Regions from separate parts of the Bradyrhizobium sp. 172 genome, predicted to be linked through region 1. Evidence: predicted binding sites of a transcription regulator. Region 1 holds the regulator's gene; each other region holds the start of a gene.
The links. The regulator HrcA, encoded in region 1, represses chaperone genes, less so after heat shock. The targets are predictions, from matches to a motif close to GTTAGCACTCNCNNNNNGNGAGTGCTAAC.

Region 1 (7,618 bases):
CTCCAATCCGTTCAGCAGTTCCTCCCCGCCTCCGGCCCAGCCGGCCGGCCCGCCGCAACAGGCGACGACCGCCGGCACCGGCGGGGTGAAGGTTGCCGTGATCCTGCCGCTGTCGGCATCTGGCAATGCCGGCCTTGCCGCGCAGTCGATGCGCAACGCCGCCGAGATGGCGCTGGCCGAGTTCCAGAATCCCAACATCCAGCTCCTGATCAAGGACGACAATGGTAGCCCGCAGGGCGCGCAGGCCAGTGCGCAGCAGGCGGTCGATGAGGGCGCCGAGATCATCCTGGGGCCGCTATTCGCGCAGTCGGTGCCTGCGGTGGCGCAGATCGCGCGCACGCGCGGCATCCCGGTGATGGCGTTCTCGACCGATTCCAGCATCGCCGGCCGCGGTGTCTATCTGCTGAGCTTCCTGCCGGAGTCCGACGTCAACCGCATCGTCGAATATTCCGCCAGCATCGGGAAGCGCTCCGTCGCCGTGCTCGTGCCCGACAATGCCTATGGCAATGTGGTCGAGGCCGCGGTGAAGGCGGCGGTGCCGCGCCGCGGAGGGCGCATCGTCGCGTTCGAGAAATACGGCGCCGATCGCGCCACGCCGGCCCGGACCGTGGCGCAGCAGCTCGGCAGCGCCGATGCGCTGTTCATCGCCGATGATGGCGACGCCGTCGTCTCGGTCGCCGATGCGATGAGCGCGGCGGGTGCGAATCTGCGCAATATCCAGCTGCTCGGCACCGGCCTGTGGGACAGTCCGCGCGTCTATGCCAGCTCCAACTTGCAAGGCGGCCTCTACGCCGCGCCGGACCCGGCCGGCTTCCGCGCCTTCTCCGGCCGCTATCGCACCAAATATGGCGCCGAGCCCGTGCGCACCGCCACGCTTGCCTATGATGCGGTCGCCCTGGTGGCCGCGCTGGCGCGTACGCAGGGCACGACGCGCTTTTCGTCGGACGTGCTCACCAATCCCTCTGGCTTTGCCGGCATCGACGGCCTGTTCCGCTTTCGCGCCGACGGCACCAATGAGCGGGGCTTGGCGGTGATGAAGGTCACGACCGGCGGCGGCGTTGCGGTCGCGGGCTCGCCGAAGAGCTTTGGGGCGTAGCTGTTTCCTCGACGTCGTCCTGGCTTTCGCCAGGACGACGATGGAGAGACTTTACGCCGCGAGATCCGCGACCACCGCGTCCAGCACCGGAAAACCGCTGCTCGTCACGCGCAGCCGTCCCGTTGCATCCACCGTGATTGCACCTTCTTCGCTCAGCAGCGTGATGCGCTTGGGATCGAGTGAGCGGCCGGAGAGCGCTTTGTAACGCTCGGGGTCGATGCCCTCGGCGAGGCGCAATCCCATAAGCAGGAATTCGTCGGCGCGCTCTTCGCTGTTGAGGAGATCGTCGGTGACGACGCCGTGGCCGTTGGTCTCGACCCGCATCAGCCAGGCTTCGGGGCGCTTCTCGGTGGCGGTCGCGTGCCTGATACCGTCGATGTCGAGGCGGCCATGGGCGCCGGGGCCGATGCCGGCATATTCTTCGCCGCGCCAGTAGACCAGATTGTGCCGGCACTCGGCGCCGCGCCGCGCGTGATTTGAAATCTCGTAGGCGGGCAGGCCGAGCCTGTCGCAGGTCTCCTGCGTGACGTCGTAGAGCGCGCGTGCGACCGCTTCATCCGGCGTCTTCAGCTTGCCGGCTTGATGTAGGCCGAAGAACGGCGTGCCTTCTTCGATCGTCAATTGATAGAGCGACAGATGCTCGGCCGCCTCGCCGATCGCGAGACGCAATTCATCGGCCCACATCGCCGGCGTCTGGTCGGGACGGGCGTAGATCAGGTCGAACGAATAGCGATCGAACGAGCGGCGCGCGATAGCGACGGCATCGAGGGCCTCGCGCGCGCTGTGCATGCGGCCGAGCGCTTTCAGCGAGGCATCGTCGAGCGCCTGCACGCCGAGCGAGACGCGGTTGACGCCGGCGGCGCGATAGCCGGCGAAGCGCGTAGCCTCGACGCTGGTCGGGTTTGCCTCCAGCGTGACTTCGACGTCTTTCGCCACGGTCCAGTGCTTGCCGATGGCGTCGAGCACAGCGCCGACGGTTGCAGGCTGCATGAGCGAGGGCGTACCGCCGCCGAGAAAGATCGAGGTGACTTCGCGTCCGGGCGCGCGCTCGGCGGTCGCAGCGATTTCGCGCGCGAATGCTGACGCAAACCGCGGCTCGTCGATCGGGGCGTGGCGAACGTGGCTGTTGAAGTCGCAATAGGGGCACTTCGACAGGCAGAACGGCCAGTGCACGTAGACGCCGAAGGCTTCCTTAGCGCGGCTCAAGGCAGATCTCCGCCAGTTTCACGAAGGCGCGGGCACGATGCGACAGGCCGAGACCGAGCGGCGGCAGGCCGTGCTTCTCGATGCTCTCCATCTCGCCGAAGGTGCGGCTATGGCCGTCGGGCAAAAACATCGGGTCGTAGCCGAAGCCGGCGGTGCCGCGCGGCGGCCACACCAGCGTGCCGTCGACGCGCCCCTCGACCTCTTCGAGATGATCGTCGGGCCATGCAACGCAGAGCGCGGAAACGAAGTGCGCCTTGCGTTTGGCCGGCGTGGTCGCGCCGCGCTCCTGCAACAGACGCTCGATCTGCGCCATCGCTGCGGCAAAATCCTTGTTCGGGCCGGCCCAGCGCGCCGAGTAGATGCCGGGCGCGCCGTCGAGCGCGTCGACCACGATGCCGGAATCATCGGCGAAAGACGGCAGCTTCGTTGCCTGCGCCGCCGCGATCGCCTTGATCGCGGCATTGCTGCGGAAATCGTTTCCGGTTTCTTCCGGCTCGGGAAGGCCGAGCTCGCCGGCCGACACTGCTTCGATGCCGTAAGGCGCGAGTAGCTCCTTCATCTCGGCGAGCTTGCCGGGATTATGGGTCGCGATAACCAGCTTTCCGGTGATTCGGCGGTGCATCGGGCTATTGACTACGCTACCGCCAGTTTCTGCAAGTCCACGAGACGCGCGACGCCCTTGCGCGCCAGCGCCATCAACGCCAGGAACTCGGCTTCCGTGAATGGCTCGCGTTCCGCGGTGCCCTGGACCTCGATGATGCGGCCATCGCCGGTCATGACGAAATTGGCGTCGGTGTCGGCTTCGGAGTCCTCGGCATAGTCGAGGTCGAGCACGGGCGTGCCCTTGTAGATGCCGCAGGAGATCGCGGCGACGTTGTCGCGCAACACATTGGCCTTGACCATGTTGCGCGCCTTCATCCAGCTGACGCAATCGGCGAGCGCGACCCAGGCACCGGTGATCGAGGCGGTGCGGGTGCCGCCGTCGGCCTGGAGCACGTCGCAATCGACCGTGATCTGGCGCTCACCGAGCGCTTCGAGATTGATGATGGTGCGAAGCGAGCGGCCGATCAGGCGCTGGATTTCGACGGTGCGGCCGCTCTGCTTTCCGGCGGAGGCCTCGCGGCGGGTGCGTTCCGAGGTCGCGCGCGGCAGCATGCCGTATTCGGCGGTGACCCAGCCGCGGCCCTGGCCCTTCAGCCATGGCGGCAGGCGGTCTTCCAGCGTGGCGGTGACCAGCACGTGGGTGTCGCCGAATTTCACCAGGCACGAGCCTTCCGCATATTTGACCACGCCGCGCTCCAGCGTCACGGGGCGCAATTCGTCGGGCGCACGGCGGCTTGGCCGCATGGGAAATCCTCCAAAACTCTCAAAAAAGTGCTGTTGGCGGTGCTTGTAGGGGGGGTGAGGGTGGGCGGCAAGGGGGAAGATCGAGGCCTTCTTCACCCCCGATTTCCAATCCGCCAACGCCACGCTTGTCAGAAGCATCCGGGATAGACAAATTACCTGTGTCTTAGAGGAGTTACCGTCTGTGGCCCATCACGATCCGATCCATCTGATCGCGCCGCGCGCGGGCCTCGCCCAGCTCAACGAGCGTTCCCGCGACATCTTTCGTCAAATCGTCGAAAGCTATCTCGCGACCGGGGAGCCGGTGGGCTCGCGCAATATTTCGCGCCTGATTGCCATGCCGCTTTCGCCGGCCTCGGTCCGCAACGTCATGGCCGATCTGGAACAGCTTGGCCTAATCTACGCCCCGCACACCTCCGCCGGCCGATTGCCGACGGAACTTGGCCTGCGGTTCTTCGTCGATGCCCTGATGCAGGTCGGCGACCTCAATGACAGTGAACGGCAGGCGATCCAGAGCCAGTTGACCTCCGTCGGCCACGCGCAATCGGTGGAGGCTGCGCTCGAGGAGGCATTGACGCGGCTCTCCGGCCTGACCCGCGCCGCCGCCGTCGTGCTGACGCCGAAATCCAATGCGCGGCTGAAACATATCGAATTCGTCCGCTTGGAACCGGAAAAGGCATTGGTGATCCTGGTCGGCGAGGACGGGCAGGTCGAAAATCGCGTGTTGACGCTGCCGCCGGGAGTTCCATCCTCGGCGTTGACCGAAGCCGGCAACTTCCTCAATGCCCGCATTCGGGGCCGGACCCTGGCCGAGGCGCGGCTGGAGCTCGAGACCGCGCTCGGAGAGGCGCGCACCGAGCTCGATCAGCTGACGCACAAGGTGATCTCGGCCGGCATCGCCAGCTGGTCCGGCGGCGAGAACGAGGATCGTCAGCTCATCGTCCGCGGCCACGCCAATCTGCTCGAGGATTTGCATGCGCTGGAGGATCTCGAGCGCGTTCGCCTGCTGTTCGACGATCTCGAGACCAAGCGCGGCGTGATCGACCTGCTCGGCCGGGCCGAAACCGCGGAAGGCGTGCGGATCTTCATCGGCAGTGAGAACAAGCTGTTCTCGCTGTCGGGTTCGTCCACCATCATCTCGCCCTATCGGGACGCCGCCGGCCATATCGTCGGCGTTTTGGGCGTGATCGGGCCGACGCGGCTGAATTATGCCCGCGTGATCCCCACCGTGGACTACGCTGCCCGCATCGTCAGCCGGCTCTTGGGGGGCTGACCGGCGGCCGGGCCGATCACGGGCGCTTGATTTTCGCCGCCCGAAGCACGATATCCGGGCCAGAAACCCCCTGAGACGAATGCGAAAAGAGAGCCGATGACCGATCGAGACCGGCAACCCGAAGACACGAGTGCTGCGGCCGGCGAGCCCGTGGTGTCAAAACCCTACATCATGCCCGACGATCCCGAGCCCGGCTCCGTCGAGCTTCTGCAGAAGGAAGTCGCCGAGGCGCGCGACCGCATGCTGCGGACGCTGGCCGAAATGGAGAATTTGCGCAAGCGGACCACCAAGGAGGTCGCGGATGCCCGCCTCTACGGCATCACCGGCTTTGCCCGCGACGTGCTCGACATCGCCGACAACCTGCAGCGCGCGCTCGATGCCGTTCCGGCCGAAGCCCGTGCGGCGGCCGATGCAGGCCTCGCCTCGCTGATCGAGGGCGTCGAGCTGACTGAGCGCTCGCTGCTCAGCGCGCTGGAAAAACACGGCGTGAAGAAGTTCGACCCCTCGGGCCAGAAGTTCGACCCGAACTTCCAGCAGGCGATGTTCGAGGTGCCCGATGCGTCGGTGCCCGCAGGCACGGTCGTGCAGGTCATGCAGGCCGGCTACACCATCGGCGAGCGCGTGCTGCGTCCCGCCTTGGTCGGTGTCGCCAAGGGCGGCGCCAAGGTTGCGCCCGCTGCCAACAGCAACGAGCCGAACGGCGCGGCCAACTAAGTCGATCCTGATGGCGAGGAGGCGCGTCAGCGCCGTCTCGAACCATGCAGGCCGCGCTGCTGCAGCGCGGCCTTCATCCTTCGAGACGCGCGCGAAGAAGCGCGCTCCTCAGGCTGAGGGTCTTGCAGTTTTTTGACCGGGCCTACGCGCTCGCCGCGATATCCGCGGACTGAATCCGCTTCACGCCGGCCTTTGCCATGTCGGCCCAGGCTTTTGCCAGCGAACCCTGATTGTCGATGCCGCGGCAGGCGTCTTCCACCACATAGACCTCGAAGCCCGCCTTGCGCGCGTCGAGCGCGGTCCAGGCGACGCAGAAATCCGTCGCCAGCCCCGCGACGAAGACGCGCTTGATCTTGCGCGCCTTCAGATAGCCGGCGAGACCGGTCGAGGTCTTGCCGTCGGCTTCGAGGAAGGCCGAATAGCTGTCGACGTCCTTGTGAAAACCCTTGCGGATGATGAGCTCGGCGTGCGGGATCGCAAGGTCTTTCGACAGCGCGGCGCCGTCGGTGCCCTGCACGCAATGGTCGGGCCACAGCACCTGCTTGCCGTAGGGAAGATCGACGGTCTCGAACGGCTTCTTGCCGGCGTGGACTGACGCGAAGGAAATATGGCCTTGCGTGTGCCAGTCCTGCGTCATCACCACGTTCGAAAATGCTTTCGAGATCTTGTTGATGACGGGCACCACCTGCTCGCCTTCCTTCACGGCGAGGCTGCCGCCGGGCAGGAAGCAATTCTGCACGTCGATCACGAGCAGCGCGGATGCATCGTCCGGCTTGATCGATGCCGCTGCCAGAATTGCGGTTGGCGCGAGCGCCACGAGCGCGCTCGTCCCGAGCGCCGCCAAGACTTGTCGCCGATCCAGCATCATTCGCCTCCCTCCAGGATGAACTCAACGGAGGGGGAGCCTAGTTCCGTTCGTATACGAACAGAAGCCCGAAAATGCAGCCGGCTTTGGTGAGTGGTTGGGCTTGAGCCGCGGGTTCGGTGCACCTCTCCCGCTTGCGGATGCTGCTAGCCCTTCGGCTGGATGCCGTCGCGGACCGCGCGGAAGCGGGTGAAGGCGGCCGGCCATTGCTCGCGCGGGGCGCTGGCGATGATGCGCAGCGAGGCGCCGCCGCTGCTGAAGCGGATCCACTGCACCACGGTCACCGGCGTCTTGTCCTTGCCGCTGACGCCGTCGATCCGGGTCTCGAAACCCTGCTGGCCGCTGATGCGGATCGGCTCGGACATGGTGACGCGCGACTCGCGCACGCCGGGAATCTGGAGCGCCGCCTCTTGGGCGAAGCGGGCGCGGTCGTCGGCGGCTTGCGGTGTGGCGCCAATCACGCCGAGGATGATAAACGGCTTCGATTCATAGCCGGAGCTCTCGTCGCCGTCGGCCAGGATGATACTCGAGCCCGGCGCCAGCGTGCGGACGTCCTTGAAGTCGGCGAGATCGGTGATCTTGAACGGCATCAGTGCGATCTGCTCTTCGGCCGAGACCTGCTTCCGGGTGACGACGCTCGCGAACATCTGCCGCACCGCCTCGTCGGTGTAGATCTTGATCGCATTCTCCGGAATCTGCACCGCGACGTAGCCGGAGAAGCCGGCGCCCGGCACGATCATCGAATAGCGCCGCACTGGCGTCTCGCCCGCCTTGCCGCTCTCCGTGGTGAAATAGGCCACGCCCGCGGGCGTCTCGATCTTGTCCTGCTTGACGCCGTTGGTGCCGGCCGGGTTGGAGTTGAAGGCGCTCACGACCTCGCCATAGGCGGCCGGCGGCAGCTCCGTGATCAGCACCTTGACGTTGCCGTCCTCGCTCTCGAAGCCGGGAAAGGTCTTGGCCGTGCTGAGGCCGACCAATGGCACCATGCCGAGGCGCAAGCCGGGTGGGAAAACGGCGTCGGCGGCCAGAGCCGGAAGCGTAGAGGCGACGAGGAGGGCGAGCGCGGCGAGGGGGCGGATCAGCTTCATGGGCACTCTGATTGGTTCACATTGAGGCCGTT
Region 2 (7,618 bases), 1.1 Mb from region 1:
AGCTTGGCGAGGCGCTCCTGGAGCTTCTCACGGTCGTAATCCGAGGTGGTTTCCTCGATCTGGGCCTTGATCTGGCCGACGCGGGCCTCGATCTCCGGCTTCCTGCCGGCGCCCTTGACGATCGTGGTGTTCTCCTTGTCGATCACAACCTTGCCCGCGCGCCCAAGCATCTTCACCGTCACGCTCTCGAGCTTCATGCCGAGGTCTTCGGAGATCAGCTGGCCGCCGGTGAGGATCGCGAGGTCCTCGAGCATGGCCTTGCGGCGGTCGCCGAAGCCCGGCGCCTTGACGGCGGCGACCTTCAGGCCGCCACGGAGGCGGTTGACGACCAGGGTGGCCAGCGCCTCGCCCTCGACGTCCTCGGCGATGATGACGAGCGGCTTGCCCGACTGCACCACGGCTTCCAGCACGGGCAGCATGGCCTGCAGGCCGGACAGCTTCTTCTCGTGCAGGAGGATGTAAGCGTCCTCGAGCTCGGCCGTCATCTTCTCGGGGTTGGTGACGAAGTAGGGGCTGAGATAGCCGCGGTCGAACTTCATGCCCTCGACGATGTCCACCTCGGTGTCGAGTGACTTGTTCTCCTCGACGGTGATGACGCCCTCGTTGCCGACCTTCTGCATCGCCTGCGCGATCATCTTGCCGATGGCGGCATCGCCGTTGGCCGAAATGGTGCCGACCTGGGCGACCTCGGAGGAGGCGGCGACCGGCTTGGCGCGCTTCTCGATGTCCTTGACGACGGCCGCGACCGCGATGTCGATGCCGCGCTTGAGGTCCATCGGGTTCATGCCGGCGGCAACCGACTTGGCGCCTTCGCGGACGATGGACTGGGCCAGCACGGTCGCGGTGGTGGTGCCGTCGCCGGCGAGGTCGTTGGTCTTGGAGGCGACCTCACGCACCATCTGGGCGCCCATGTTCTCGAACTTGTCCTCGAGCTCGATCTCCTTGGCGACGGTGACGCCGTCCTTGGTGATGCGGGGCGCGCCGAACGACTTCTCGATGAGCACGTTGCGGCCTTTCGGGCCGAGCGTCACCTTGACGGCGTTGGCGAGAATATCGACGCCGCGCAGCATGCGTTCGCGCGCGTCTCCGGAAAACTTGACGTCTTTGGCAGCCATGGTCTGCAATTCCTCTTCTTCGTGATGTGTCTTGCTAATTGGGTCGCCTCATTCCGGGGTCCGCGATCGAACCCGGCGGAATGATGCATGCCCGGATCGAGTGACCCGGGCATGCATTCAGCGGCCGTTCAGGCGTCTGGCCTTAGGCCATCACGCCCATAATGTCCGACTCCTTCATGATCAGGAGCTCATCGTTGTCGATCTTGACCTCGGTGCCCGACCACTTGCCAAACAGCACACGGTCGCCGACCTTGAGGTCGATCGGGATCAGCTTGCCGGCCTCGTCGCGACCACCGGGGCCGACGGCGACGACTTCGCCCTGGGACGGCTTTTCCTTGGCCGTGTCCGGAATGATGATGCCGCCCTTGGTCTTTGACTCGGCGTCGATACGTTTGACCACGACACGGTCATGCAGCGGACGAAATTTGGATTTAGTCATGACGTTTCCCTTTGGAGGCTCGCTTCGGAAGGAGAGGAAGTGGGCGGGCGGCGCTTCCGTCCACCCTTCCCGAGGATCGATCGGCGCGCGTTAGCAATCCATCTTTCAGAGTGCTAATGGTGCGCCCGGGAATATGGCTTGGCCGCGATCCTGTCAAGCAAAGGTGGTTAAGCGATTGGTGAGACGGATATAGGATGGTGACATTGGAAACTTGTTCGGGGTGCCGGCGTATTAAAGGACGTCATTGCTCCGGCAGCGGTTTTGCGCTTGGCTGCGTAAGGGGTGCGGCCATGGTTTTGTCCGGGGGAATGCCATGATCAGTTCAGCTCACGCGCGCACGGTCGCCAATCTGGCGGCGGCTTCTTGCCTGGCGCTGCTGCTTGGTGCCTGCGGCGGCGGCATGAGCCTGCCGTCCTTTTCTTCGTCCTCACCGCCCCCCGAGGCCGAGCCCGGCACCGGTCCGGAAATGCCCGCGTCGATCCGCGCCGACGAGATCGTCGGGCGCTGGGGCCTGGCCTCGTTCCAGAACCCGGCCGACCGCGCCCGCACCGAGGCTGCCGCCCGGGCCCAATGCAAAAATCCTTACGTGATCACGGCCGGCTCCTCCGGCGGCGTGATCATGCATCTGGCCGACCAGGCAACACCGCAGGAGCTGCGCCTGAAGGGCTCGCCGAGCGGCAAGAACTATATCGGGCCGGCAGGTCCGACGCCCGGCGACCAGGACCGCGAGATCGTCTCCTTCGACGGCCGCGTCCTCATCACCCGCTTCATCGACAAGGACGCCGCCACCCGCTACGGCAACATGGTCTACGTCCGCTGCGCGCCGAGGGCGTAGTCTCTATCCTTCGTCATGCCCCGCGACCCGGCTACGCCAAGGCTTCGCCGGGGTTGAGGTCCAGGGGCGCCGAAGCTTTAGCGTAGGCGGCAGGCGGACATCCAGTACGCCGCGGCTTCTCGGCTCAATCATTGCCGTCTCTGGAATACTGGATCGTCCGCCTGCGCGGACGATGACAGCGGGGGACGATAGACAACAAAAAAACGCCGGCTTGCGCCGGCGTTTCGTTATTCAGAGCGTCGCGTCCGTTCAGTCGAACAGCGCGTCGATGTCGTCCTGCGAGGCGTGGCCGACGTCGCCTGCGAGCTTCGGGCCGTTGAGAAGCTTGTCGTCATCGCTGCGGGTGTCGACCTGCGGCACGACGTGGGACTTGATCGCGTCGACGCCGCCCCAGATTTCCATCATGGAATTGATGTGCTGCTCGATGAACTTCATCGTGCTCATGACCTTGCTGATGCGCTGACCAGTCAGGTCCTGGAAGTTGCAGGCTTCGAAGATCGAGATGACGCGTTCCTGGATATCGTCGGCGAGCCGCTTCTGCTGATCGGCCGATTGCACCTTGGCCATCGCGCTGGCCGCCTGGTCGATCGACTCGGCGGCTTCGAGGATCTGCTGGGTCGCCTGTTCGGTACCGCCGACGACCGCGCCGAGCTCGCCATTGACCTTGGCCATTTCGCCGCCGTCGAAGCTCTTGCCATGCAGTGTCGCGATCTCGCGCTTGGTGCGGTCGATGGCGTCGTGGATGAGGTCGAGCTCGACCTTCAGCTTCTCGCACTGCTCGATCTGCGCTCGGTAAGTATCGAGCATGGTACGGGCTTCCGAGAGCTCGTGGGCGGTGGAGGCGTCGATCGCCGCCATGGCGGCGCTGCCGGACAACGGCGCGGTGCCCTTCGCCATCTGCGTGCGGATCGCACGCAACTCGGCCATGATCTCGCTATGCATCGGCGCAGCCTCCTCAATCATTTCGGGGCTGGGCATCTCGCCGACAATAGCCTCCTCGACACGAAAACGTTTGCGGTGAATAGCCATCAAGAACTCCCCCCACCTCACTCACGCGTCTTTGTAGGCAGAAGCGATTTAACACGAAGTTCACAGCCGGAACTGTCGTACGGCTGTGCGCGACGGCTTGCAAACGAGCGATTAACCATGCGTGCGCGGCGTTCATCGAAAATAAACGCTGATCGCCAAATTGCGCCGCTGCCGACGACGTGGTGAATCGAAATGGCGTTTCCGTTTACCAAACAAAACGGCTTTTGCTCTTTATTGACCACGTCGCGGGTGCGGATCAGCCATCACCTCGCCACGACGCATGTGATCTAGACGAAACAGTACAGAGTACGTCGATGTTCAAGAAAATGTCCGTTGCGCTGCTTGGCAGCGCTTGCACCTTCCTTGCCGGCGTCAACAGCGCCAGCGCCTTCGACAATAGCGTGCCGAACGATCCGCCCGCGGTGCTGTACCAGCCGCAGGTGCCGCCTGCGCCGGTTCGCGTCGCGTCCAATTCGAACATGGGCGGCGGCTTCATCGAGTTCATCTTCGGTGACGGGCCCGGTCGCGGTCCGGCCTACGCTCCGCAGCAGCCGGTGTATCAGCAGCAGCCGGGTTATTATGACCAGCGCCGCCTGCCGCCGATGGGCGAACCGCAGATGCAGGACGCAGGTCTCCAGCAGGAGGCGGTCGACCCGCGGCAGCGTCAGTTCGATCCGAAATTCGAGAAACAACTCGTTGACTATAGCGGCAACGAAAGCGCCGGCACGATCGTGGTCGATACGCCGAACAAATTCCTCTACCTCGTCGAGGGCAACGGCCGCGCGATGCGCTACGGCATCGGCGTCGGCCGCCCCGGCTTCACCTGGTCCGGCGTGAAGTCGATCACGGCCAAGCGCGAATGGCCGGCCTGGACGCCGCCGGCGGAAATGATCGCGCGCCGTCCTGACCTGCCGAGGCATATGGAAGGCGGCCCCGAAAATCCGCTCGGTGCGCGCGCGATGTATCTCGGCTCGACGCTCTACCGTATCCACGGCTCCAACGAGCCTTGGACCATCGGTACCAACGTCTCCTCGGGCTGCATTCGCATGCGCAACGAGGACGTCATCGATCTCTACGGCCGCGTCAACGTCGGCACCAAGGTCGTGGTGATGTAGGCGCATAGCGCTCGGAACCAAAAACGGCCGCCTCATCGGCGGCCGTTCTCGTTTGGAGCAAGGATAAGAAGCGTCAGGCGTAATCGCTGCCGCCATCATCTCCGCCGCCGAAATCGCCGTCGTCGGCGAGGTCGACATTGCCGCCGTCATTGTCGTTCTGATCGTTGTAATTCTGGTCGTCGTTCGAAGCGTGGTCGGCGAAGCCCTGCCGGGAAGCATCGCCGCGGTTCGAGCCGATGTCGTCGAGGCCGGCATCGCGCGCGAGCGAGCCGCCGGACTGATCGCTGCCGGTCCAGGGGCTGCGATCGCCCAGGGCATTGGTGTCGCCGAAGGCCTGCTGATGCGATCCGCCCATCATGCCGCGGATGCTGGAGAGCAGCAGCGAGCCGCCGACGACGCCGGCCGCGGCGGCCGCCGCCGTGCCGAGGAACGAGCCACCGCCACCGCCGATCGGCGGCGCACCATAGCCCTGACCCGGTCCTTGGCCGTAGGCCTGCCCGTACGGTGGTTGGCCATAGCCCGGCTGGGGCTGCTGCATCGCCTGGCCGCTGTTCCATACCGGCCGCGAGTCACGCGGCGGCACGTTCGGAACCGAGCCGCGCGACGGGCCCCCGCCGAATAGCGTGTCGCGCATGGTGTCCAGGAAACCGCCGGACTGCGCCTGCTCGGGCGCCTGCGCCGCCTCCAGCTCTTGGATGCGGTTGTGAGCACGCTTCAGCGCCTCGTCCTGCAACAGCACGGTCTGCACCAGCGCATAGATGGCGCCGGGCGCCTTGCGCAGGCCGTCGGAGATCGCGGCGATCGCGTCGGGATCGCGCGGTGCATTTTCCAGTTTCGAAAGCCGGTCGAAAAGCTCGTCGACGAGCTGGCGTTCCTGCGGCGTCATGGTCAGTCTCCCTCGCGCAAAACAAGCGCGAGGCAGATGTAGGGTTCCATTGTGGCCCCAACAGTGCCGGCTGGATTAAATTTCGGTATGCGACAAGCTGCCCCGCGGGGCGGCTTTCTCGCAAACTTCGCCGGTTTTACCCCAGCGTGACGCCGCTGTCCGTCAGCAGGCGCGCAAAGGCATCGCCGGCGAGATAGGAGTGCTCGCGTTCGCGGACATCCGTCATCGGGTCGAGCCCGGTGAGAATTTCGTCGACGAAGCCGGGATGACACATCACGAGGCCGCCATCCGGCAGGCCTTCGAGAAATTGCCGCATCAGCTCGCCGAAATCGGCCGCCCGCGTGAAATCATAGGCGCCGGCGAAGCCGGGATTGAAGCTGAGGCCCGCGCTGACGGCACGGCGGCGGAATTGCGCGCTGAGAATGTCGAGCACCATGGCTTTCGGTGAGGCCAGCCGCTGCATCAGCGGCAGGTCGCGGCCGCCCTGGCGCACCCAGGCTTTTGGCGCGACTTCGCTCACCGCATCGACAAAGCCGTCGCGCACCTGCGGGTAGAGCTGCACATGCTGATGGCCGTCGACGAAGTCAGGCGCGCGTCCGAACGCTTTCGCGAAGGCTGCCAGCTGCGCCTTGACCTCGTTGCGAAAGAACTCGCGGTCGAGCCTTCGCGCAAGACCCGCGCGCAGCAGCTTCGGAAACGGGAGAAACATGTCGCCGTCGAGCGGACGGAAATGCATGGTGAGCGGCCGGAACGGTGCCGACAACGTCACGTGCAATCCGATCGCGCAGCGTGGGCTCGCTTGCGCTGCCGCCTGGAGCGCTTCGATCTCGCTGCGCTCGACCGCAGGTCCCACCATCATCACCGAGGTAGCGTTGAGACGGCCGCGTTCGATCAGGTCGCGGATGGCGCGATTGACGCCCGGGCTGATGCCGTAATCGTCGGCGCAGAGCCAGATCCGCCGCAGCGGCGCGGCCGCGCTCATTCGGCCGCCGTCCTCTTCGAGGCGTCCAGGCTTGAAGCGTCCTGGGCCTTCTCGGTTTCGAAATGCTTTTCACTGTGCTCGGCGACGAAGTAGATCGGGCGCGCCTTCAGCTCGGAGAGGATCTTGCCGATATATTCGCCGACGATGCCGATCATGATGAGCTGCACGCCGCCGATCGTCATCAGGCCGATCACGAGTGAGGGATAGCCGGGCACCTGCTTGCCGGTGGTCAAGACCTCCCAGAGGATCGACAGACCGAACAGGAACGCTCCGCCGGCGAGGATCACGCCGAGCAGGCTGGCGAAGCGCAGCGGCGCCACCGAGAACGAGGTGACGCCTTCGATCGAAAGACCAAGCAGGCGTGCGGCGCTGAAGGTCGTCACGCCATGGGTGCGCGGCGCGGGCTCGTAATCGACGCGGATCTGGCGGAAGCCGATCCAGCTCGCGAGGCCCTTGAAGAAGCGGTTGCGCTCGGGCAGCTGCCTCAGTGCTGCGACCGCGCGCGGCGACAGCAGGCGGAAGTCGCCGGCGTCTTCGGGAATCTTCTGGCGCGCGCCCCAATTGATCAGCGCATAGAAGCCGCGCCCGGCGAGCCGCCGCAGGAAGGGCTCGTTGTCGCGATGCGCCTTGGCGGTATAGACGACGTCGTAGCCGTCCTCGATCCAGTGCCGCACCAGTCGCTCGACCAGCGACGGCGGATGCTGGCCGTCGCCGTCCATGAACAGCACCGCGCCGAGCCGGGCATGGTCGAGGCCAGCCATCAGCGCGGCCTCCTTGCCGAAATTGCGCGACAGCGACACCACCTGGACGTCGACCGCGTCGGCCGGCAGCGAGCGGGCGATCGACAGCGTCGCGTCCGCGCTACCGTCGTCGACATAGACGACCTCGCAAGCCAAGCGATAGCGCTGCCGCAAGGTCTTTGCGAGATCGCAGATGCGCTGGTGTAGGGCGGCGAGGCCCGCGGCTTCGTTGTAGAGCGGGACGACAATCGACAGCCCCTTCGCGGCGGCGCTTGCCGCGTTGGTCGTCATGCCGGAAACGTCAGAGCCCAGCGTCATCGATCAAGGTTCCAGAGGCGTTCAAGGTCATCTCAACAGCATATGGTAGCTGCCGTTTGCTGTCGCTACGCTGAACGGAATTGCTCAACAAACTTTGGGCTCACTGCCGCAGGAACGCCTCGAGCCTGGCGAACAGCGGGTTCTCCCGGTCGAACACGT
Region 3 (7,618 bases), 3.1 Mb from region 1:
CCAGGACCGGCACCGCGCCCTTTGGGGAAACGCCGAGGAAATCGCTGCCGTCGTCCACGACCTGCTTGGTCTGGAGATGGACCGGATGATAGCGGGCCTCGATGCCCGCTTCCATCAGCGCGATGCGGCTCGCAAGCGAGCAGGCCATCGGTGAGAAATAGAGTTGCAGCATCGCCTACGCTCCTTCAGGTCAACGTCTCGGTTTGTGCGATGATCGCAAACCGGTCCGACAATTCGGCCAGGGCGACCTCGTGGATGATCCTTGCGGAGAGCGCTCCGCCGCGGCCGTCGGGAAGATCGCGTGTGGCGCAGGCATCGGCTGCGATCGTCGTGCGCAGGCCGAGGTCGAGCGCGGCGCGGGTGGTCGAGCTGATGCACATATGGGTCATGAAACCGGCCAGCACGATGTTCGTGCGTCCGGTTGCGGCCAGCCGGACTTGCAGGTCGGTGCCGGCAAAAGCGTTCGGCAGCGCTTTTTCGATCACGGCTTCGCTGGCGAGCGGCGCCACGTTCCTGACGATCGCGCCGCGCGCGGCCTCGCGGTCGAACAGGCTGCCGGCACGTCCCTTGTGCGCGATATGGAAGATCGCAGCGCCGCTCGCCCTCGCGCGGGCGAGCAGGCGCGCGGCGGCGGCGATTGCGGGCTCCGCGTCCGGCAAGGCGAGCGGCCCGGCGCAATATTCGTTCTGGATGTCGATTAGCACGAGGCAGGAATCGGCGAGCCTGGGCGGAGTGAGATCGGCGCCGGACAATTCAAGCAGGGTTTTTGGGGCGGTCATGCGGGTCGGGCCTTCCTAAGGCATATCGGATGGCGCCACAGTAGCGCGGCGGCGGCCTGCCAATGTGCAGGACTATTGCAGCATATGGCTGCAAATTTGCAGGAGCCCGTCGTGCCTGCTAGGCTCATCGCCATGAACTGGGACGATCTGCGCATCATCGCCGCGGTCAGGGACGAGGGCACCTATGCCGGCGCCAGCGCGCGGCTGCGCATCGACGAGACCACCGTCGGCCGCAGGCTCGCGCGCATCCAGCGCGATCTCGGCGTGCCGCTGTTCGATGCGGTGGACGGCCAGCGCCGGCCGACGCGGAGTTGCGAGGCGGTGCTGGCGCATGTCGAGGCGATGGCCGCACATGCCGCCGAGATCGGTCGCGTCGGCGAGAGTCTTGCAGGCCCGGTGGGACGCCTGCGTATCGCCTCCACCAACACGGTTGCCGAGGAGGTTCTGTCGCCGCGCGCGAGCGACTTCCTGCGCGCCAATTCCGGCCTGACGCTGCAATTCCTCACCTCGAGCGAGAACGTCAAGTTCTCGCGCTGGGAAGCCGATCTCGCTATCCGGCTGCGCAAGCCCGACAAGGGCGACTTCGCGATCTCCAGGCTCGGTGACGTCAAGCTCTATTATTTTGAGCCTGTCACGACCGAAGGCGAGCCGGTGCTGTGCGCCTATCCGGACGAACTCGGTGCCATTCCCGAGATGCAATTCCTGCGTATGAAGCAAGCCCACGCGCGCTGCGTTACCGACAACGTTCGCGTCATCCGTAACCTGATCCGCGCGCATCAGGCCGCCGGCGTGTTGCCGGAGCATGTCTGCGCGGACTTACTCGGCGATCGCCGCCTGCGCGCCACGCTGCTGCCTGGGCGCCGCGACGTCTGGCTGCTGGTGCAGAACCATCTCAAGCGCGATCCGGCGACGCGGCTCACCATCGAATGGATCCGCCGCTGCTTCAGCGATCTCGCGCGCGGTTGATTGCGACCCGTGAACGCGATCCGCGCGCGGCGCGACCAAGTTATGGGATTGCGTACGCGCGAGGGTTGCGTAATCTCGCGACGACTACGGGCTTGATCAGGGCAGGCGCATGACCACTCTTCATGAAACCATCCACCCGCAGGCCAAAGTGCGGGAATGGAAGGCGATCGTCATCCTGATCCTCCTGATTCCGGTGCTGTGGTCGCCGCCGTTCCTGTTTCGCATCTTCCTGTTTCAGCCGTTCAACATCCCTTCCGGCTCGATGACGCCGACGCTGGTCGTCGGCGACTACGTCTTTGCTGCAAAATATGCCTATGGCTATGGCCGTTATTCGTTTCCCTTCGCGCCGTCGTGGATCTCCGGGCGTTTCCGGGCCACCGATCCCGAGTATGGTGACGTCGTCGTGTTCCGGACGCCAAAGGACACCGCGGTCGACTATGTCAAGCGCGTGGTCGGGCTGCCCAGTGATCGCATCCAGATGCGGCAGGGCCAACTCATCCTCAATGACCGCCCGGTGACGCGCGTCGCTCTGAAGCAGGCATTCGCCGGCTCCACCTGCGGCGTGGATGACGGTGCGAAGGCCAAGCGCTGGCGCGAGACGCTGCCGAACGGCGCGTCCTACGTGACGCAGGACTGTGTCGACAACGGCTACTACGACAACACCGACGTCTACACCGTGCCGCCGGGCCATTTCTTCGTGCTCGGCGACAATCGCGACAACTCGAGTGACAGCCGCGTGATGTCGTCGATCGGATTCGTGCCGATGGACAATCTGGTCGGCAAGGTGACGCGGATATTCTGGTCGCTCGACCAGCACGGCGAACCGCACATGGAGCGGCTGGGGAAGGTGTGGTGAAGCCCCACTGTCATTCCGGGCTCCGCGCTGCTCCGGGATGGGACCACCGAAGAAAAACAAAACCCCGGCATCGCTGCCGGGGTTTCGCATTTTGTCGTTTGCCGGAATGGCTGGATCAGAAATCCATGCCGCCCATGCCGCCGCCCGGGGGCATCGCCGGACCGGAGCCGCCCTTCTTGGGCAACTCGGCGACCATGGCTTCCGTGGTGATCAAGAGCGCCGCAACCGAGGCTGCGTTCTGGATCGCGGTACGGACCACCTTGGTCGGGTCGATGATGCCCTTCTTGACGAGGTCGACATATTCGCCGGTCTGGGAGTCGAAGCCGTAGGCGTACGACTTGTTCTCAAGGACCTTGCCGACGATCACGGAGCCATCTTCACCGGCGTTGATCGCGATCTGGCGAGCGGGCGCGGAGAGCGCCTTGCGCACGATCTCGACGCCGGTCTTCTGGTCGTCGTTCTTGGTGCGCAGGCCCTTGAGCTGCTCGGAGGCACGGAGCAGGGCGACGCCGCCGCCCGGGACGATGCCTTCCTCGACCGCCGCGCGGGTCGCATGCATCGCGTCATCAACGCGATCCTTGCGCTCCTTCACCTCGACCTCGGTCGCGCCGCCGACGCGGATCACCGCGACGCCGCCTGCGAGCTTGGCAAGACGCTCCTGGAGCTTCTCACGGTCGTAGTCCGAGGTGGTTTCCTCGATCTGCGCCTTGATCTGCGACACGCGCGCTTCGATGTCGGCCTTCTTGCCGGCGCCGTTGACGATCGTGGTGTTCTCCTTGTCGATCATCACCTTCTTGGCGCGACCGAGCATGTTGAGCGTGACGTTCTCGAGTTTGATGCCGAGATCTTCCGAGATCGCCTGGCCACCGGTCAGGATCGCGATGTCCTGCAGCATGGCCTTGCGGCGATCGCCGAAGCCCGGAGCCTTGACGGCCGCGACCTTCAGGCCGCCACGGAGACGGTTCACGACTAGGGTGGCAAGCGCTTCGCCTTCGACGTCCTCGGCGACGATGACCAGCGGCTTGCCGGTCTGCACCACGGCCTCGAGCAGCGGCAGCAGCTCGTTCAGCGAGGAGAGCTTCTTCTCGTTGATGAGGATGTAGGCGTCGTCCATCTCAACGCGCATCTTGTCGGCGTTGGTGACGAAGTAGGGCGAGATGTAGCCGCGGTCGAACTGCATGCCCTCGACGACGTCGAGCTCGGTCTCGAGCGACTTGGCTTCCTCGACGGTGATGACACCCTCGTTGCCGACCTTCTTCATGGCGTCGGCGAGGAACTTGCCGATCTCCGCGTCGCCGTTGGCCGAGATGGTGCCGACCTGGGCGATCTCGTCGTTCGAGGTCACCTTCTTGGAGTTCTTGACGAGGTCCGCAACGACGGCTTCGACCGCGAGATCGATACCGCGCTTCAGATCCATCGGGTTCATGCCGGCGGCAACCGACTTGGCGCCTTCGCGCACGATCGCCTGGGCCAGCACGGTCGCGGTGGTGGTGCCGTCGCCGGCCGCGTCAGCGGACTTGGAGGCGACTTCGCGCACCATCTGCGCGCCCATGTTCTCGAACTTGTCCTCGAGCTCGATCTCCTTGGCGACGGTGACGCCGTCCTTGGTGATGCGGGGAGCGCCGAACGACTTGTCGAGCACGACGTTGCGGCCCTTCGGACCGAGCGTGACCTTCACCGCGTTGGCGAGAATGTCGACGCCGCGAAGCATCTTGTCGCGCGCATCGACCGAGAATTTGACTTCTTTAGCTGCCATCTGGATTTTTTCCTTAGGTGTTTAACTGGATAAGAGAGGGGCTCTTAGGCCGCCTTCTTCTTGGAAGCGGGGACGTCGAGGACGCCCATGATGTCGCTTTCCTTCATGATCAGCAGGTCGACGTTGTCGATCTTGACCTCGGTGCCGGACCACTTACCGAACAGCACGCGGTCGCCGACCTTCAGGTCGATCGGGATCAGCTTGCCAGCTTCGTCGCGGCCACCCGGGCCGACGGCGACGATCTCGCCCTGCGAGGGCTTTTCCTTCGCCGTGTCGGGAATGATGATGCCGCCAGCGGTCTTCTCTTCTGCGTCGATGCGCTTGACCACGACGCGGTCGTGAAGCGGACGGAAATTCATGCAGTTCTCCTAAGCTTTTGCACGATTTGGGAATTTTGGGTTGTTAGCAGTCTACGCCGGCGAGTGCCAGCGCAGGCACAACTGAGATAAGGCAGGATTTTGGCGGGAGCAAGGGCTTGTAGCAGAAAAATAGCACTCGGAGGCGCCGCCTGCCAAAATCTCTTTCCATCGTTAATCGCGCTCGGCGCAGTATTAGCACGGAGCTAGATCTGCTGCTAACGCATTGAATTTCAACAGCTTGTTAAACTTTTGGGCTTGAGATGGATTGTCAGTTTGCGTCACATTTCTCTTATGTGAGCGCATCAGCAGCGGGTGGCTCTTAAGGCGCACCGGAAAGCCACTCCTTGAATGCGCTCCTGCAAAGGAGGTTGGCATGGGCTTGCGGAGTGGAGCCGTTTCGGACGATTTCCGGAAACAGCTGCTGGGTTACGGAATGACGACGGCGCAGATTCTCTACCGGATGCCGGATCATCCCTCGCTGCTCCAGACTTACGTCTGGCAGGACTACGACATGTTTCCGAAATTTCCGGCGCTGAAGGATTTTCTGGCGTTCTGGCAGGAAAAGCTCGACGGACCGCTTCACTCGGTGACAGTGGCGCATTCCAAGCTGATCAAGCCGGCCGAGTTGCGCGCGGTGGACGGAGTATTCCGGCTGCATTGAAGGGCGGAGCTGTAGGGTGGGTTAGCGTCAGTGTAACCCCCCATGCTTCAACGCTTGCGCAAAGAAGTGGTGGGTACGTTAGCGCTAACCCGCCCTGCGATTTCGCATTCTGTGCTAGCCTCTCCCCATAACAACAGGGGAGGCCGCCCATGGCCAAGAAAGCAAAATCGCGCAGCGCATCGCAAGCCGCGGTGAAGAGGCGTAGCGGGGCCAAACCCGCAGCACGATCCACGGCGCGCACGGCGGTGAAGGCAAAAGCCCCCACGACAACGGCAAAGTCATCCGCCAAGAAACCGGCGCGGCCCAAGCAGCGCATTGCGATCAGCCATCACCGCGAGGAAGACTTCAAAGCCGACGGTCTGCGTACCTACGCGAAATATCGCGACCTCGGCATCGCCGCCGCCAGCCACGGCCTCGCGCAGGCGCACGTGATCCGGCTGCAAGGCCCCTGCAATCCGGACGAAGTGTCGAAGCTGCACTTTCACGACGTCGAATTCCAGATGGTCTACGTGCTCAAGGGCTGGGTGAAGACCTATATGGACGGAGTGGGCGAGACGCTGATGAAAGAAGGTAGCGCCTGGACCCAGCCGCCGAAGATCAAGCACATGATCCTGGACTATTCGGACGACGTCGAGCTGCTGGAGGTGATCCTGCCGGCGGAGTTCAGGACCGTGGAGTTTAAGGCGTAGGCGAGGCGGAGATCAGCCGCCGTCGTTGCAATAGCGTTTCCACATCGCGCGATAGGCATCGTCCACCGCTTGCACGTATGAGATTGGGTTGCCGGCGGCGGCAGCCCTGATCTGTCCGGGCAGTTCGCCGCGCAACTTATCGAGCTCGCCGATCTGCAACCCACGGCTCGCTGCGATTTCGACATAGGCCTCATCGCTGTCCGCGACCCACTCCGGCAGGCCCAGCGCGGTGAGGATGGAGCCGGCAGCACGGCTCGGCAGGCTGTGACCGAGCTTCGCCACCACCGGCACGCCCATCTGCAAGGCTTCCCACGTGCTGACGCCGCCATTCTGCGGGAATGGGTCGAGGCCAATATCGACGCGATTGAACGTTGCCAGATGTTCGTCTCGCGACGTGGCTCCGAGCAGATCGACGCGTTCGGCCGGCAACCGGCAAGCGGCAAACCGCGCCAGCAGATTGTCGCGGACCAGCTGAGCGTCCAGTGCAGTATCCTTGATCAGCAGTCGCGAACCCGGCACCCGCTCGAGAATCCTAGACCAGACTTCCACCGCCTCGTTCGAAATCTTGCTGATGCGGTTGAAGACACCGAATGTGATGAAGCCGTTCGCGAGCGCCGGCGTCGGCGCCCGCGCAATCCCGGGTGGCAGCGGCGCCAGCGTCACAAAGCACGGCAGGTCAACGATGGTCTCCGCAAACAGATGCCGAACCGCGGCAGGAATCGCGACCGGGTCCGAGAATAGATAATCGATGGTTGGCAACCCGGTCCCGGTACCATGGCCCCAGCCATGCGCCTGAACAGGTGCCGGTTTGCGCGCAAACACACCGAGGCGGTTTCCGCTGGTGTGGCCGGACAGATCGATCAGGATATCGACGCCGTCGGCGCGGATCTGAGCGGCGAGGCGATCGTCGGACCATTGCGAGGCGTCGCGCCAGCGATCGGCGATCCCCTGAAACTCGCTGGTCGTCGCATCCGTTTTCGGTGAACAAGCGTAGCACACGATCTCGAACTGTGCCCGATCATGGTGCTGCAGGACCGGCTCGAAAATGAACGCCGCTGAATGTGTGTGAAAATCCGACGAGACATAACCCAGCACCAGACGGCGATCCGGATCGCGGCTGTTCTCATGCGATCCCGCCGCTGCTGAGGCGATCTTCGCACCGATCTGCTCCCACCATACATGTCGCGCTTGCTGATGCTGCGCAACGCTGGCGTCGGCCATGAAATCGAGGGTGAATATCTTGCTGGAGATCGTGCTCTGATCAGGCTCGATGTCGAGAGCTCTGTCGAAACTGGCGAGGGCTTCGTCGACCCGGCCAAGTGCCGCGAGACATTGGCCGAGCAGGCTGTGGGCCTGAGAGAAGCCGGGATCGGCCGCGAGAGCCTTCTCGCAATCGGACAATGCTTCGGCAACTTGCCGGGTCAGGAGCAAGATACTGGCCCGCCAGAGCCATCCATTCGCGTCGTCGGGTGCGAGGGCGATTGCGCGATTGCAATCCGCCATGGCTTCGTCAAATCGCTGAAGCTCCCGCAATGCAACGGCGCGGGTCGAC

Region 2: a site for HrcA is predicted at 1,644-1,672, ahead of IVB07_RS05125 (co-chaperone GroES). Genes of this name have one in related genera too.
Region 3: a site for HrcA is predicted at 4,759-4,787, ahead of IVB07_RS14600 (co-chaperone GroES). Genes of this name have one in related genera too.

The regions. Positions count from the first base shown of each region.
Region 1 is NZ_CP064701.1:8,112,814-8,120,431, reverse strand. Features, by position in the region: gene IVB07_RS38380 (penicillin-binding protein activator) at 1-1,096, shown strand, start outside; gene hemW (radical SAM family heme chaperone HemW) at 1,148-2,302, opposite strand; gene rdgB (RdgB/HAM1 family non-canonical purine NTP pyrophosphatase) at 2,289-2,924, opposite strand; gene rph (ribonuclease PH) at 2,936-3,649, opposite strand; gene hrcA (heat-inducible transcriptional repressor HrcA) at 3,831-4,919, shown strand; gene grpE (nucleotide exchange factor GrpE) at 5,016-5,633, shown strand; gene pncA (bifunctional nicotinamidase/pyrazinamidase) at 5,776-6,498, opposite strand; gene IVB07_RS38345 (hypothetical protein) at 6,645-7,586, opposite strand.
Region 2 is NZ_CP064701.1:1,094,743-1,102,360, forward strand. Features, by position in the region: gene groL (chaperonin GroEL) at 1-1,115, opposite strand, end outside; gene IVB07_RS05125 (co-chaperone GroES) at 1,258-1,554, opposite strand; gene IVB07_RS05130 (hypothetical protein) at 1,868-2,389, shown strand; gene IVB07_RS05135 (protein phosphatase CheZ) at 2,639-3,418, opposite strand; gene IVB07_RS05140 (L,D-transpeptidase) at 3,733-4,533, shown strand; gene IVB07_RS05145 (DUF2076 domain-containing protein) at 4,607-5,419, opposite strand; gene IVB07_RS05150 (ChbG/HpnK family deacetylase) at 5,556-6,401, opposite strand; gene IVB07_RS05155 (glycosyltransferase family 2 protein) at 6,398-7,459, opposite strand; gene hisG (ATP phosphoribosyltransferase) at 7,560-7,618, opposite strand, start outside.
Region 3 is NZ_CP064701.1:3,060,423-3,068,040, forward strand. Features, by position in the region: gene IVB07_RS14575 (glutathione binding-like protein) at 1-172, opposite strand, end outside; gene IVB07_RS14580 (cysteine hydrolase family protein) at 186-779, opposite strand; gene IVB07_RS14585 (LysR family transcriptional regulator) at 912-1,745, shown strand; gene lepB (signal peptidase I) at 1,855-2,601, shown strand; gene groL (chaperonin GroEL) at 2,717-4,357, opposite strand; gene IVB07_RS14600 (co-chaperone GroES) at 4,402-4,716, opposite strand; gene IVB07_RS14605 (usg protein) at 5,090-5,377, shown strand; gene IVB07_RS14610 (cupin domain-containing protein) at 5,527-6,066, shown strand; gene IVB07_RS14615 (tetratricopeptide repeat protein) at 6,079-7,618, opposite strand, start outside.